4 regions of the Paenibacillus sp. F024 genome follow, and region 3 is predicted to be linked to each of the others. Evidence: riboswitches for the same ligand, from Rfam matches in the RefSeq annotation. Region 3 holds a riboswitch; each other region holds the start of a gene.
What was found. A riboswitch is a leader RNA that binds a small molecule or an ion and turns the genes downstream of it on or off. The one in region 3 is predicted to bind cyclic di-GMP.
Positions count from the first base shown of each region.

Region 1 (3,462 bases), on a different contig from region 3:
TTTACTTATTACATCCTGCAGATCTTGAGCCATTCTTGTTAAAGCTTCCGCAGATGCTGATATTTCCTCCATCGAAGCATTTTGTTCTTCTGCCGAAGCTGCTACGCTTTGAGTATTGCCTGCCGATTGCTCGGCAATATGAGCTACACCTTCCATCATTTGCGTCATGTTTTGCGAACTCGAATTCACTTGTTCAATGATTGCAGACACCTCTTGAGATTCGGCTACGACCTGTTCGATCGCCTGAACAATGTCCCTGAAAGAATCACCGCTTAGATTAACCATGTGAATGCCCTCTTTGATGATGGATGCGCCTTCATTCATCGATAGTACAGCTTTCTCTGCTTCGTTTTGAATCTCCCCGATCAGACCTCGAATTTGGCCCGCCGCGTCACCGGATTGTTCCGCTAATTTCCTTACTTCATCAGCTACCACAGCGAACCCTCGTCCATGCTCCCCCGCCCGCGCGGCCTCTATTGCAGCATTTAAAGCCAGTAGATTCGTTTGATTTGCTATTTCCGTAATCATCTGTACGATTTGACCGATTTCCCTTGATTTTTCACCAAGGGAATGAATAACCTCCGCCGTGCGTCCGGCAGACTGCTGCATACTGTTCATTTGCTCCACGGCCTGGGACACCACTTCATTACCGGCATTCGCTTTCTCGCTGGCAGTCAACGTTAAATCAGCTACAGATTGAATAGACATGGCTGCCTGGTTCATCCCTCTAGAAATTTCAACCGCCGCCTCATTGGCTGTTGTGGCGCTGTGAACTTGCTTTTCCGACCCTAAGGCCACTTCTTGAATGGCCATTGAAATTTGTTCCGTTGCTTTACTCGTTTGCTCAGCACTCGCAGATAATTCTTGCGAAGTAGCTGCTACCTGCTCGGAATTCATTCCTACTTCACCAATCAAATGACGAAGATTTTTTTTCATCTGATTGAAGGAAATCGCCAGATCGCCAATTTCATCACGGTTTTTCACTCTAAGATCACCTTCTGTCAGGATGCCGTTTGAAATTTTTTGAGCACCGTCAGCTATAGCGAGAATAGGTCTCGTAATCATTCGGGAAATGATTAAACCGATGGCAATAGCCAAGACGAAAGTAAAACTGCTCAAGACAATGACCGTTGTGAGCACCGAACCAACCAAATTCATGTTCGCACGACTCGCATCCTCCATCATTTTAGCCTGATCGGCAGCAATTTGGTTGGAAATGTCTCTCATTTCTCTCGCCAAAGGAAATAAGACTTGTACGGAATGCCGATTCGCTTCAGCCGGATTGGTTTTGTTCAAATTAATGACCGCATCTGAATTGGTTTTGAATTCGGCATTAAATATTTGAAGCTTTTGTAGCGCTTCCATAAGTGACGGGCTTTGAACCAATTCGTATGTAGCCTTTATTTCTTCATTCATTTCGTTAATAGCCGTCTGTACGATCTCTTCCGAACCTTGCTCATGCAATAAAACCCCTCTCATACCGGCGATTTGCTGTGAAGCATGGAATTGAATATCCTTTGCATTTGCCAATATCGCTGCATTACGATCAACCAAATCAGAAAACGATTGTTCTACCTTCTTGATGTTGTAATACGAAATAAAGCTGATTATTCCAAGAAGCATGGATACACTCAGGAATCCGCCAATCAGCTTTTTGCCCACAGTAAATTTCATCGACAGCCTTTTACCAACCTTAAGTTTCATAAATAACATCCTCTTTCTGTATTTTCATTATTAAAAAAATGACTATTTCCTAATGAAATAGCCACCTTGCTAGCGGTTAACTATATTCGGTAACCCGGCGATCATAGCTTATTCAAGCGTTAGACCCGTAGCTTTGCGTCTCCGCCTTTCGACGGATTTGCCTTTATCATGATGTAGGACTTCCTTCCTAATATCTAATATATCAGATGTTGCAAAAAAAATAAATACAATTCAGGTAATCATTGTATGCATTATTTAACATTAAACAAACCAAGATCACAATCCGGGTCACAATAACGGAATACTTTGACGTTTTTCTAATCACAAATCAGAAGGAGTCAGGACATAATAACAGATGGAGAATACTTGTCCCACGGAAACCTAGGCGATGAGCTCGTGACTAATCCAAGCTATGCTAACTTATTTGCTCCGCACATAATATAGCCTTTATCCGTAGTCACAACGAGCAGGGTTGTTTTGGGCAGCTTGACCTCGACCGCCAGAGCGGTGCGGCCTCCCAGATCAACCGGTTCCATTCGCATCATGATAAGCACTCCTCTTATCTACCGTATGCTGTCAGTATATGTATGTCCTGCCCCATGCGTGCCATTCCAAAGCGGTATATCCATTAGGTACCTACTGCTTTAAATAACAAAATAGTGGTATAGTATAAAGTAAGTATTTCGAAAAAGAGGGGTCGCCTATGGAGAGAGACAATCCGTCCAAGCGCAAGTTTTTATTCAACGTCGACATCATGATAGAGGATGAAACCAACGGGCGTGCCTTGGAAACGCTGCTGCATTTGTTGAATACGACACAGGTTGAGGATTATCAAATTAAGCAGGGAATAGAATTGGGCACAAAAATTGAGCTGGCTCTCAACGAATCGAAAATCAAAAATAAGCAGGAACCAGCCAAAACAAACACTTCTCCGGCTGAGAACATGCCAAACGGCAAGGGAAATAAACCTTACCGCCCGGAAAACGACCCGCACAGGCTGATTTGGGAGCAGATGAAGACGTTCCAGCAGAACAATACCCTGGTCCGGCTATCTATCGTCAAAGGCAAGGGCATTAAGCTCAGCTTGCCTTGTCGAATTATTAGCACAGACGCGGCAAGCGAAAGCGTGACGGTCTATCATGTTGACGAGAAGAAAGTATATCTGATAAAAATCAATGAAATTGACGATTATGAAATACATTAAGAGGACATACCGTCGTCCGTTCAGCAGGACGGTAAGATCTCTATGCTTCACCCTGGGGCTTCATGAATCCGAACGCCTTCTCGGCCGAGACCGGAGGCCTGAAGAAATAGCCTTGAACTTCATTGCACTGATAGCTCCGCAAAAAGTGCAGCTGTTCTTCCGTCTCCACCCCTTCGGCGCTGACGCGCAGGTTCAAATGTTTTGTCATCGACATAATGGAGGCTATAATCGCCGCATCGTTCGGATTGGTTACACATTCGCTGACAAAGGAGCGATCGATCTTCAGCCTATGGATCGGCAGCTTTTTCAAATAGCTCAATGAGCTGTACCCCGTTCTGCAATCATCAATACTGATTTTCACTCCGAGTTTCTTCAGTTCATGAAGGAGTGTCGCAGCGTGGTCAATATCCATCGCGCTGCTTTCCGTGATCTCAAGCTCCAAAAAAGAAGGATCCAGTCCGGTTTCGTGAAGCACCTCGCTTACTTTTGCGTATAGATTGTGCTGCATAAACTGCTTGGTGGAAATCATTTTCTACACAAATCCGCTAATTTCC
Region 1 covers NZ_JBVASZ010000035.1:23,807-27,268, reverse strand. Annotated here, with positions in the region: gene ACZYR9_RS23310 (methyl-accepting chemotaxis protein) at 1-1,704, opposite strand, end outside; cyclic di-GMP riboswitch class I at 1,790-1,876, opposite strand; gene ACZYR9_RS23305 (hypothetical protein) at 2,115-2,249, opposite strand; gene ACZYR9_RS23300 (hypothetical protein) at 2,408-2,908, shown strand; gene ACZYR9_RS23295 (EAL domain-containing protein) at 2,949-3,437, opposite strand.
Region 1: another riboswitch for cyclic di-GMP. It lies ahead of ACZYR9_RS23310 (methyl-accepting chemotaxis protein); the one in region 3 lies ahead of ACZYR9_RS27065 (methyl-accepting chemotaxis protein).

Region 2 (3,462 bases), on a different contig from region 3:
CTACTTCAACTTTACTGCCGTTAGCGAACTTAATTTCGATTTCCAGCTCTTTTACCTCGCTGGACTCGGTCTCCAACGCTGCTAATACTTGATTGACGATCTCTTCCTTCGTCATTTGAGGCGTAAGCCCAGCCTGCTTAAGGACATCATCTGCGGTTTGAACCGCTTCGTCACCCTTTTGCTTTTCCTTGCCTTTTTCACCTTTGGTTTTCTTTTCAACCTCGGCACGGATCTGGCCATCCTTATTCTTATACTTTAATTCGATCTCACTGCCGTTCTTAAACTCGATTTCCACATTAAACCCATTGATTCCAGCTGTCTTTTCATCGACCTTTTCTTTGTTGATGAAGCTTGCCTCCAACACAACGTCATTCTCAACAGTCAGAGACACCACATCACCTACAAGCAGCTGGGATGCCGGAATAAAACGCTGGTTGTACGCAACGGCCAGGTCCGGCGAAATGCTATAGGTGAACGAATCTTGATTAAAGGTTTGAACCGTTATCGACCCATACGTGCCGGAATAGACGCTGTCCGTCACATTACGGTCGAAATTCAAGGCCGTGATGGTTCCTTTGACGGTAATCGCTCCGGATTGCTCCAGCAAGTTGTCATTGGTTCTTACAAGCAGCGCAGCCATCTCCGCGCGTGTAACGTTATTATTGGGCTTGAACGTTTCATCCGGGTAACCGCTGACAATACCCTGCTGAACGGCTACGTTTACATATCCGACCGCTCCGGCAGGAACATCTCCGGCATCTTTGAAATCCGGCACGGCCGTCATTTGGCTGAGAGCCTCTTTTTGCAGCCCAAGAGCTTTTACCAGCAGGCCTGCTACCCAAACTCGGCTGGCCGGCGTACTCGGTTGAAGCTGGTCTTCCGCAGTATCAAAAAGTCCCTGTTCCAAAGCAACGATGATGTACCCTTTGGCCCAGCTGTAGTTATTGTCGATAACCGATGCGTCTTTAAAATGCAGCTTGCTGTCGCCCGGCTTCGCTTTAGCCTGCTCCTCCAATCCCATGAGCCGTACAGCCGTAACCACGGCTTCTACTCGACTGACAGGCTGATTAGGACGGAAGCTGCCGTCTTCATACCCGGACAATACATTTTTGGATTTCATCTTCCCAATCGATTCGGTTGCCCAAGCCGCTTGTTCCGAGTCATTAAAATCAAGGTCTAACGTGGTGCGGCCCGTATTGGATTCCGCCCCTTCGGATTGGGCAGCCAACCCCGGCCCCGCCAAACTGAATACCAGCAATAAAGTCATGAATACATGCATTGCATAACGAAACTTTCTCATCATACGCCTCCTTTTGAATAGAAACCTTTAAAAACACAAAAAAGCTTATCTTTTCCAGCGCAAAGATAAGCCTGTGTTTTAAGCTTCTCTTGGCAACTGGCTGGCATAGTTTAAAACCTTAGCCCCTTTAGCTTTGCGTCATCACCTTTCGATGATTTTGCCTTTATCAAGTTTTATTAACAATAAAGAAAGTATACAATTTCAGCGGAGCTGAACACTTTCTTTATCTCAAGAAAACCTGCCTATGAATCACGGTCGCTCATCCATGAATGGCTTCGTTAAAGGTTTTCTTATAAAAGCAGCTTCTAGCTAATTATATCAGAATTCCGTAATTTGACAACTAACGACATTTTTTCTGCAGCGCGCTGACTTAGCCCGTATGCAAAAAGCCGTCCCCGCAGGCCCGGCTTTGGCATACTATTTTTAACGCGAATGAAGTTACCGCTGCATTAACCTTGCCGCGCTTGATTTATCCAGTATCGGCTCACTTGCAGTTCCGTGTCACTGCGGCGGGTGACGGGCAGGTGGGACGGAACCGTAACCACTTCCAGATCATACATACCCCTCAGCTCCTCCGCCTTTGTTTTCATCATTTCTATTACGCCTATAATTTGCTTGTATAAACCAAGCAGCTTCTGGACAGTCATTGCGGCCTGATTCCCTTCGCTCAAGGGAATATGTTCCTTTGCCTCAATCGCCTGCCTCAGGCCGTCATTGAATTGCCGGCCTTCTATTATGCGTCCCGTAAGAGGATCTATGAAATGGATCCGGTCGTCCGCTACAATATAATCTACGTCACGCTGCATCAGTACCTTGGCTTGAAGGCTTACCAATAAATAATGATAGACTGTCGTATGGTCGAGCTCATACAGGCTATTGTCCTTCAAAGCCGCTTCGATTTTCTTAGCTTTCGATGGGGTAAACATCACTTGTTTGGATTGGCGGTCCACTTCATAATCGCTTACTTCCTGCATTCCCCGTACAAATTTCTCACAAACAGAGTACAGTTTAGGCGCTGCTTTCACTGGATCCGAGATCATGAGCGGGGTTCGCGCTTCATCAATCAATATACGGTCCATTTCATCCAAGACGGCATAGGCAAACCCTCTTTGAATCCGCTGTTCCGGATGCAGTATCCTCTGATCGCGCAAGCAGTCTAACCCAAACTCCGTATAGGTCCCGTAGGTAATATCCTGTTGGTAGGCCGCTTTCTTCGCTTGAGCCTTCAACCCGGCAAGATTTAGCCCTACGGATAAGCCAAGAAGTTGAAATACTTTACCCATTTGCTCGTGTTCGCGTTTCGCTAAATATTCATTCACCGTGTACATATGTACACCATGATCCTGTAAACCAAACCAATAGGCCGGGAGCAGATGAACGATCGTTTTTCCTTCTCCTATCATCATCTTGGGAATTTTCCCTTCGCATAATAACCAGCCTCCAATCAACTGAGCGTCATACATCGTGATCCCAAACACTCTTCTTACAGCTTCCTTCACTAAAGCAAATGCCAGAAAAAGAGAATCCTGACGATCCTCACCTTGACGTATTCTTCTCCGCAGTTCAATGCTTACTTTATTCAAATCACTATCATGTTTAATCCGTTGGACGTATTTGTCGATTTGGGGCAGGATCGTCTTCCGGATTTTCTTGATTTCTTGATCATCTCTTTGGGCTATCCATTCCTTAATCTTAGACAGCATGCATTCCTCTCCTCTCTTAATGAGGAATGTTGGAGTAATTGAATTCTTTCTCATAGGTAGTAAATACGAGAGCTAAATTCATTAACCGTCCGTTGCCCTCCAGATTGGATGCGTACTCCAAAAAGCTTTCGTGGACAAAAAACAGGGAGCCACCGTCCGGATGGAGGCGGCCCCCTGTTTTATCAAGCTTAAAAATACGGACTCAAAGCATTCTAATCCTTATTTGGCCTGAGCCAAATCCTGTATTCCCGTGTTCGCTTTGACTAATATTTCGTCATACTTCACATCATCCCGCTTCGCGGAAAGGAAGGTTCCCAGGAACGCTCCCAAAAAGCCGAGCGGAATGGAGATGATACCCGGATTCGTAAGTGAAATGAGCGGCGTACCGACGAAAATCGCTTTGCCTGCTACCGGGTCCCAAACGTTAGGACTGACCGCCACAAGAATGAGCGCGCTGAG
Region 2 covers NZ_JBVASZ010000016.1:96,716-100,177, reverse strand. Annotated here, with positions in the region: gene ACZYR9_RS17250 (S-layer homology domain-containing protein) at 1-1,300, opposite strand, end outside; cyclic di-GMP riboswitch class I at 1,389-1,472, opposite strand; gene ACZYR9_RS17245 (preprotein translocase subunit SecA) at 1,750-3,003, opposite strand; gene ACZYR9_RS17240 (solute symporter family protein) at 3,223-3,462, opposite strand, start outside.
Region 2: another riboswitch for cyclic di-GMP. It lies ahead of ACZYR9_RS17250 (S-layer homology domain-containing protein); the one in region 3 lies ahead of ACZYR9_RS27065 (methyl-accepting chemotaxis protein).

Region 3 (3,462 bases):
CCGCGGCGATTTCCGCCGCCTTGTGGGCGGATTCATTGACCATTTTGATGATACTCTCAAAAGCTTCACCGGTTTTTTGGGACGAAATAACGCCCTCTCCTACCGCTTTCACGCTTTGACGGGTATTGTTCTGCATTCCTTTAATGATCGATGAAATTTGCTTGGTCGCTTCGCTGCTGCGCTCAGCCAATTTGCGCACTTCATCCGCAACCACGGCAAACCCCCGACCCTGGTCTCCGGCGCGTGCGGCCTCAATCGCCGCGTTCAAAGCCAGAAGATTGGTCTGCTCTGCAATGTCGTCAATGACATCAATAATTTCCCCAATTTTATTCGAATCATCTTCGAGACGCGACATCTGCTGATTCACCAGCTGCATCCCTTCAATTGAAGTACGAACCACTTGGCCGCCTTCCTGCGCAATTCCCACCGTGCTGTTGGACAATTCGGATGCCTGCTCCGCAGCCCGAGCCACAGCGTTAATGGCGTTAGACAATTCTTTGAATAATTCGTTCATCGTTTGAGTATCTTTGGCCTGACTCGTGGTCCCGCCGGCAATCTCCTCGGTCGTCGCCGATATTTGCTGGGATGCGGCTGCAACGCTTTCCGCCGAAGTCATGATCCCGCCGACGGTCGTTCTTAAGCTCAACACCATTTTATTGATCGATTCCGCCAACAGCCCTATCTCGTCTTTCGTATGGATATCCGACGTTTCTCTAAGATCGCCTCCCGCTACTCTTTCAACTAAACCCACCACACGGTTCAAAGGTCGCGCGATCATTTGAGAGATGAAATAACCGAAGCCAATACTTATAAGCAGTGAGACAAGGATAATCGCAAGTGTAATCGTTCGGGAGTTTGCGTAGGTAGCATTGGCTTCCACATTGGCCCTTTCCGCTATCCTGACATTATGGATAATTAAATCCTGCAATATATTTTCCGCTTGGTCACCGGCTTTTCTAAACTCGGGAGCAGTTCTTAAATATTCTTGAACATCACCGGCATGAGCGGATTGTATCGCGTGATCCAATAAGTTATTGTAGGCCTGCCATGCGGGATCAAATTTCTTAAATATTTCCTCCGCTTGTGGGTCCAACCCGGTTTTGCTGTACTTATCGATATTTGCGTCAATTTGTGTTATTAGCTCATTGATCGTTTGTTCATAATTTTTTTTAGCCTCGGGTGTATTCGCAACAAAGTTCATATCCCGGATATTTACTCTAATGCGTTGATATAAAATTTGTGAAGCCGAAAGATCATGGATCGGTATTAGACGATCATTGTATGTGGTCGTGATCTCGTCATTCAATTTACCCATGTTATTTAAACCAAACCATCCGACAAATATTAAAATGATTCCAATCAACACAAATGCTGAAATTAATTTCACCGACGTTCTTAAATTATAAAACCACTTCAAAATAAGTGACCCCTTTTCCAATAAGTACTGTTTTAATCCATTGTGCTCGACGCTTATCGCGTTTCCCCCCCTGAAATCCGATTCCGCCAGTGATGTCCCTCTATTAAAAATAAAAAACCCGATAATCCGTTCCCGCTCAGGAGAAATCAATTCATCGAGTAAACACCAGAAGACATACGTAATGTTAAGAAAGCTTGTCCTATTTAAACAAACTGCGCAAGTTATCCCCTCGTAGTCCAGCCATTTCCGGCGGCCGGGTAGAGACCATGCAGGCCGATGATTCCTGCAGTTATACGAGTTTTTCTAAATGGTTCATGGCTTGTAATGAAAATGGACACAAAAAAGGACCCCAAAGGGCCCAGTTCTACCCATTGGCAACCCGGCTGTCATAGCTTTCGCCTTAGACCCGTGGCTTTGCGCCCTTATCTTTCAATAAGTTTGCCTTTATCAACTTGTATGAAAATAGAATCATAAACGAAGAACAAAAAATAGGCACTAAATACCATGTCCAAAGTTACACGTTATCATAATAAATGTCAATAAACTATAGTATCTTGTTGAAAAATGTACAAAAATTTCATGGCTATTTCGGGAACAATGATTTGCCATGAACCGGATTCCATGGCATTCACAACTCCGGTGAATGTACTGTTTTTAGGTGCATTAATATCGACTAATGACTTGACCCTTATTTTTTTATATCTATGATAGTCCTACTAGATTTTTATACAGGTAGACAAGTCGCTGACCACAACGTTTTCTTGAGGACAACATCCTTTAAAATACAAAAAAATGGTAATGACTCTCAAAAAGCCATTACCCCTATGTTCGAACGTTCTAACCTGACCCGCCATTGCGCTGCTCCACTGCATGATCGAATTCGATTTCCGGGAGCACTACGGTAAAGACAGAGCCTTTGCCATGTTCTGATTCAAAGACGAGCTTCCCGTTATGCGCTTCCACGATTTCCTTTACAATCGATAGCCCTAATCCCGTGCCTCCGATTTTGCGTCTATCGCTATTATCCACCCTATAAAACTTGGAAAAAAGCTTATCCTTCGATTCTTCCGGTATACCGAGGCCATAGTCTCTCACCTCTATAAATACCTGCTCGTGGACTGTACTTAATTGGATATCGATTTTGTCTCTCCCCGGGGAGTATTTGATGGCGTTGCTGATTAAATTATCAAATACTTGGTGAAGCCGGTCTTGATCCCCGAGAATCCAAACAGGAGCCTCGATAACCGACAGCTCGATTTGAAAGCCGCTGTTCCCCTGCCAACGCTGTACAATGTCGTTTAGGAAGAGCCTTAAATCCATCGGTTCAAATTCAAATGTCTGCTTGCCCGATTCTATCCGCTGAATATCCAGGAAATCGTTAATCAGAACAGAAAGACGGGTCGTTTCCTTATGTACCGTCGTTAAATATTTTCTCTGACGTTCGGGCTGCAGCTCCCGGCTCAGCATCAGTTCAACAAACCCCAATATGCTTGTGAGCGGAGTCCGCAGCTCATGGGATACCACACTGACAAATTCATTTTTGATCTGCTCAATTTTCTCTTCCTCCGTCCGATCGCGGAAAACAAAAATGTACACTCTTTTATAGGAGCTTGACCCAGACTCATGTGTTGCGAGCACGTACACTTCAAAGTGCCTCATCTTTTGTCCCGATTCCAGAAGCAGCCGCTCCTTAAACTCCTTATCCGGACGCTGCAGCCATTCGATGATCTTGGCCTCAATCAGGGGTCTGTTCGTCTTAAGAAGCTCGTTCATGCGCGTATTCGCAAATATGATTCCTGCAGAAGCATCATACAGCATTTTGCCTTCCTGAACGGTTTCCATGATGTGTTGGATATGCGTTTTTTCCTGTGTCAGCTGCAGGTTTAAATCGATCAGTTCCGATGCCTGCTTCATTCGCTGCTCATTGGTTGCAGCCGCTAAAGAATAAAGGCTTCTTAGCTCATACAGCATGGTGCCCAATACAATCCCCGCCGAAAAGAAGCTTGTCAGCCGCGCCACATACCATCCTGAGCTGTACCTGGCTC
Region 3 covers NZ_JBVASZ010000072.1:2,027-5,488, forward strand. Annotated here, with positions in the region: gene ACZYR9_RS27065 (methyl-accepting chemotaxis protein) at 1-1,417, opposite strand, end outside; purine riboswitch at 1,630-1,734, opposite strand; cyclic di-GMP riboswitch class I at 1,788-1,870, opposite strand; gene ACZYR9_RS27070 (MASE4 domain-containing protein) at 2,255-3,462, opposite strand, start outside.

Region 4 (3,462 bases), on a different contig from region 3:
CGAGCTGACGGCCAAAGTATGGATTCCGCAGCAGCGGAGCAGCGTCTCGGATGTATTGGCCCGCGTCGTGGGCGCGATGAGCATTGAAGATATCAAGATTGTCGAAACGAACACCGACGATATCGTACGGGAAATCTACAAAACCGGTTCAAGCGACGTCAAACGGCGGGTTCAGGAAGAGCCTGATGAACGGGAAGTGACCCTGCATGTCTAGCGCTTATTTGGATATCATCCGCATCCGATTTCTGATGATGCTTGCTTACCGGGTCAATTATTACAGCGGAATTATCATTTATGCACTCAATATTGGCGCATACTACTTTCTATGGAAGGCGATTTACGGATCGAAGGAGCTGCTCGGCGGTATGACCGTCACCCAGATGACCACTTATGTGGCTGTTTCCTGGATGGCGCGGGCGTTTTATTTTAATAACCTGGACAGAGAAATCGCCAATGAAATCAAAGACGGCAGTGTGGCCATTCAGTTCATCCGTCCTTACAACTATATTATTGTCAAAATGATGCAGGGCCTCGGCGAAGGCTTATTTCGTCTGCTGTTGTTTTCCGTACCGGGAATGGCGATCGTTTCTTTTTTGTTTCCCGTCAGTTTGCCGACGGATCCGCAGGTTTGGCTCGTGTTTATGGTCATGCTGTTCTTCAGCTTTTTGATCAATTCACAAATTAATATTATTACCGGCTTATTTGCTTTTTTTCTTGAAAACAATGAAGGCTTGATGCGCATGAAACGGGTGGCCGTCGACTTATTCTCCGGCCTGGTGGTGCCGATTTCGTTCTTCCCCGGGTGGGCCGAAGGGCTGATGAAGTTTCTTCCTTTTCCCGCCATTACGTATTTGCCTGGCTCCGTCTTTACAGGAAAGGTAACCGGAACGGCGGTGTACGGAGTGTTCGGCACCCAGCTCCTGTGGTTCCTGCTGCTGATTATCCCGCTTTTTGTACTCTGGCGCAGCGCGCGGTCGCGCCTGTTCGTGCAGGGAGGTTGAGGAACATATGTTTTATGCGGGACTTTTGATCAATTATTTGAAAAACTACATGAAAACGAGGCTGACCTACCGTTCCGATTTTTGGATGGAGGTCGTATCGGACCTGCTGTTTAACGGTTTGAATCTTTTCTTCATTCTGGTCGTATTCCAGCATACGGCTGCGATCGGTGAATGGAACCAGCATCAAATTTTGTTTATTTACGGTTATTTTATGGTGCCTTACGGCCTGTTTATTACCTTTTTCAATCTGTGGGGCTTCAGCGAGCGGTATATTGTCAAAGGGGAGATGGACCGGATTCTGACGCGGCCGGCGCACAATCTCGTGCAGCTGATGCTGGAAAATATGGATCCGTCGTCCTTGTTCAGCGCATTGACCGGCATGATCATTATGGGCTATTCCTGGAGCCGGCTTGATCTCGGGCTGATGTGGTATGATCCGTTCGTATTTATTCTGTTGGTTGCCGGTTCGATGATGATCTATGGGGGAATCTATATCTTCTTTACTTCGCTGTCGTTTTTTTCGGATTCGCCGACCGGCATTACGCCGATGCTGTGGAATTTGCAAAACTACGGCCGATATCCGATGACCATCTACAACCGGCTGATCAATATTATGCTGACCTGGGTGCTTCCGTTCGGGTTTGTAGGCTTTTACCCTGCGGCGTACTTTTTGGACCGGGCCAATTGGGGTTCGTTCGCATTGCTGACGCCGTTGGTAGGAGCGGTCTTCCTGACCCTCGGGCTGACGGTATGGAATTACGGAGTAAAGAGGTACCGCGGAGCGGGATCGTAACGGATAATCTTAAGAAAAGCATAGCATGAAAAAAAGCACGGAATCGCGCTGGCTGCGCGATTCCGTGCTTTTTTAATATTCAATGGGAAATCTTTAAGGACTACCTTTGGAAAGAAGTATGATGCGATACCCTTTATTCACTTTCTGTGAAATTTTACACAAAATGACAAAAAAACTCTTGGTTCTTAGTTATTTAGCCCCTATAGTAGTATTTAGAAGAAAAAAATACAGCTGCCAATAAGCTGGATAAAAGGCAAATCCGTTCGAAAGTCGGAGACGCAAAGCCACGGGTCTAATCCATCGGTACTAAACGGTGGAATGATAGCCGGGCCGCTCGGTTGGGGTGCTGTATTTTTTTGTTTGTTGAGGTAAAGGGGGAAAGACAGAGTGAAAAGCAAATTACTGCAGTTTGCAAGAAACGCCATGCTGATCGGTTGGGCTGCTGCAGCCGTCATGGCTGTCGCAACACCTGCGGCATGGGCTGCGCAGTATAGTCAGTCAGAGGGACTGCCGGCTTTCGCAGGACTGCCGGATAACAGCGGACTCGTTTATATTAACGGTGATTCTATGGTTTGGTATGAGCCGGATGGGGAAGGCAACAGACAAATCCATATGGCTAACCTGTCTACAGGGCAAACAAAGACGATCACCAACACGCCTACCCGGAAGGACAATCCTGTCATATACGGTAATACGGTTGTTTGGCTCGACAAGCTAGGCTTGCCTGATCCTGCCAGTTATTGGTGGAATGTATTCAAATACGATTTGACTACCGGAGAACGGCAGCGAATTAATTTCTCGTTGGGTATGATGTCACATCCGGCTATTCATGGTAATGATGTCGTTTGGCATAACAATGAGACGTCGGAGATGCTGCATTACGATCTGTCCACAGCAAAAGAAACAAGTCTTGGCAAGGGGCGGGAACATGTGGTTTTTGAAGGCCAGGTCTTGTATAAAAATTCGGACAGCGGGTTGGATATGTTGACCCTTGCAACCGGTGAGATTCGCCCGCTTGTGAAGCTGCCTAAAGATCATTATGTGGACCGCTTCGTATTTAACGGCAATACCGTGCTGTGGAGACAGATGAATAAACAATTAAAGACCAAGATGGCGATGCTCCGTTTGGATAATGCGGCCTTCAGTCCAAGGAGCTTAACTGATTATGAGACCAAGGAATTCAGCGATACCTATTTGACCATCGGCAAAACGATGGGAGCTTGGATTGAGGAACGTGATGGGAAAGCTGTGATGATTGGCGTTAACTTAAAAACCGGCGAAACATTCACAGTAGCACGACAGCCTGGAGAAACGGTGTACCCTTTTTGGGGCGATCAGTTTCTTGCAGGTAAGGACAATAAGTTAATCATGCGAACGTTCATCAGGCAAAATACAGGACAAAGCCGTTCCTTTGCAGGTTCCATTGAACCAGTTGGCGCCATAATCGGCCCCAATGGAGGCGAAGTGCTTTCAACCGATGGCAGTGCGAAGCTGAGCGTCCTGGCCGGCGCCCTTGACCGTGATACGAGGATAACCTTGGGTATGCCGCAGGATGCGGCAGGCATGCAAGCCAAAGGAATGCCGGCTGCCGGGCAGTTGATCGCGGGACCGGTTGAACTGACAGTGCCGCAGTCTTTTAAAGTTCCGGCTACACTGGAGATGCAGTAT
Region 4 covers NZ_JBVASZ010000031.1:21,061-24,522, reverse strand. Annotated here, with positions in the region: gene ACZYR9_RS22385 (ABC transporter ATP-binding protein) at 1-214, shown strand, start outside; gene ACZYR9_RS22380 (ABC transporter permease) at 207-1,001, shown strand; gene ACZYR9_RS22375 (ABC transporter permease) at 1,009-1,794, shown strand; cyclic di-GMP riboswitch class I at 2,037-2,132, shown strand; gene ACZYR9_RS22370 (S-layer homology domain-containing protein) at 2,182-3,462, shown strand, end outside.
Region 4: another riboswitch for cyclic di-GMP. It lies ahead of ACZYR9_RS22370 (S-layer homology domain-containing protein); the one in region 3 lies ahead of ACZYR9_RS27065 (methyl-accepting chemotaxis protein).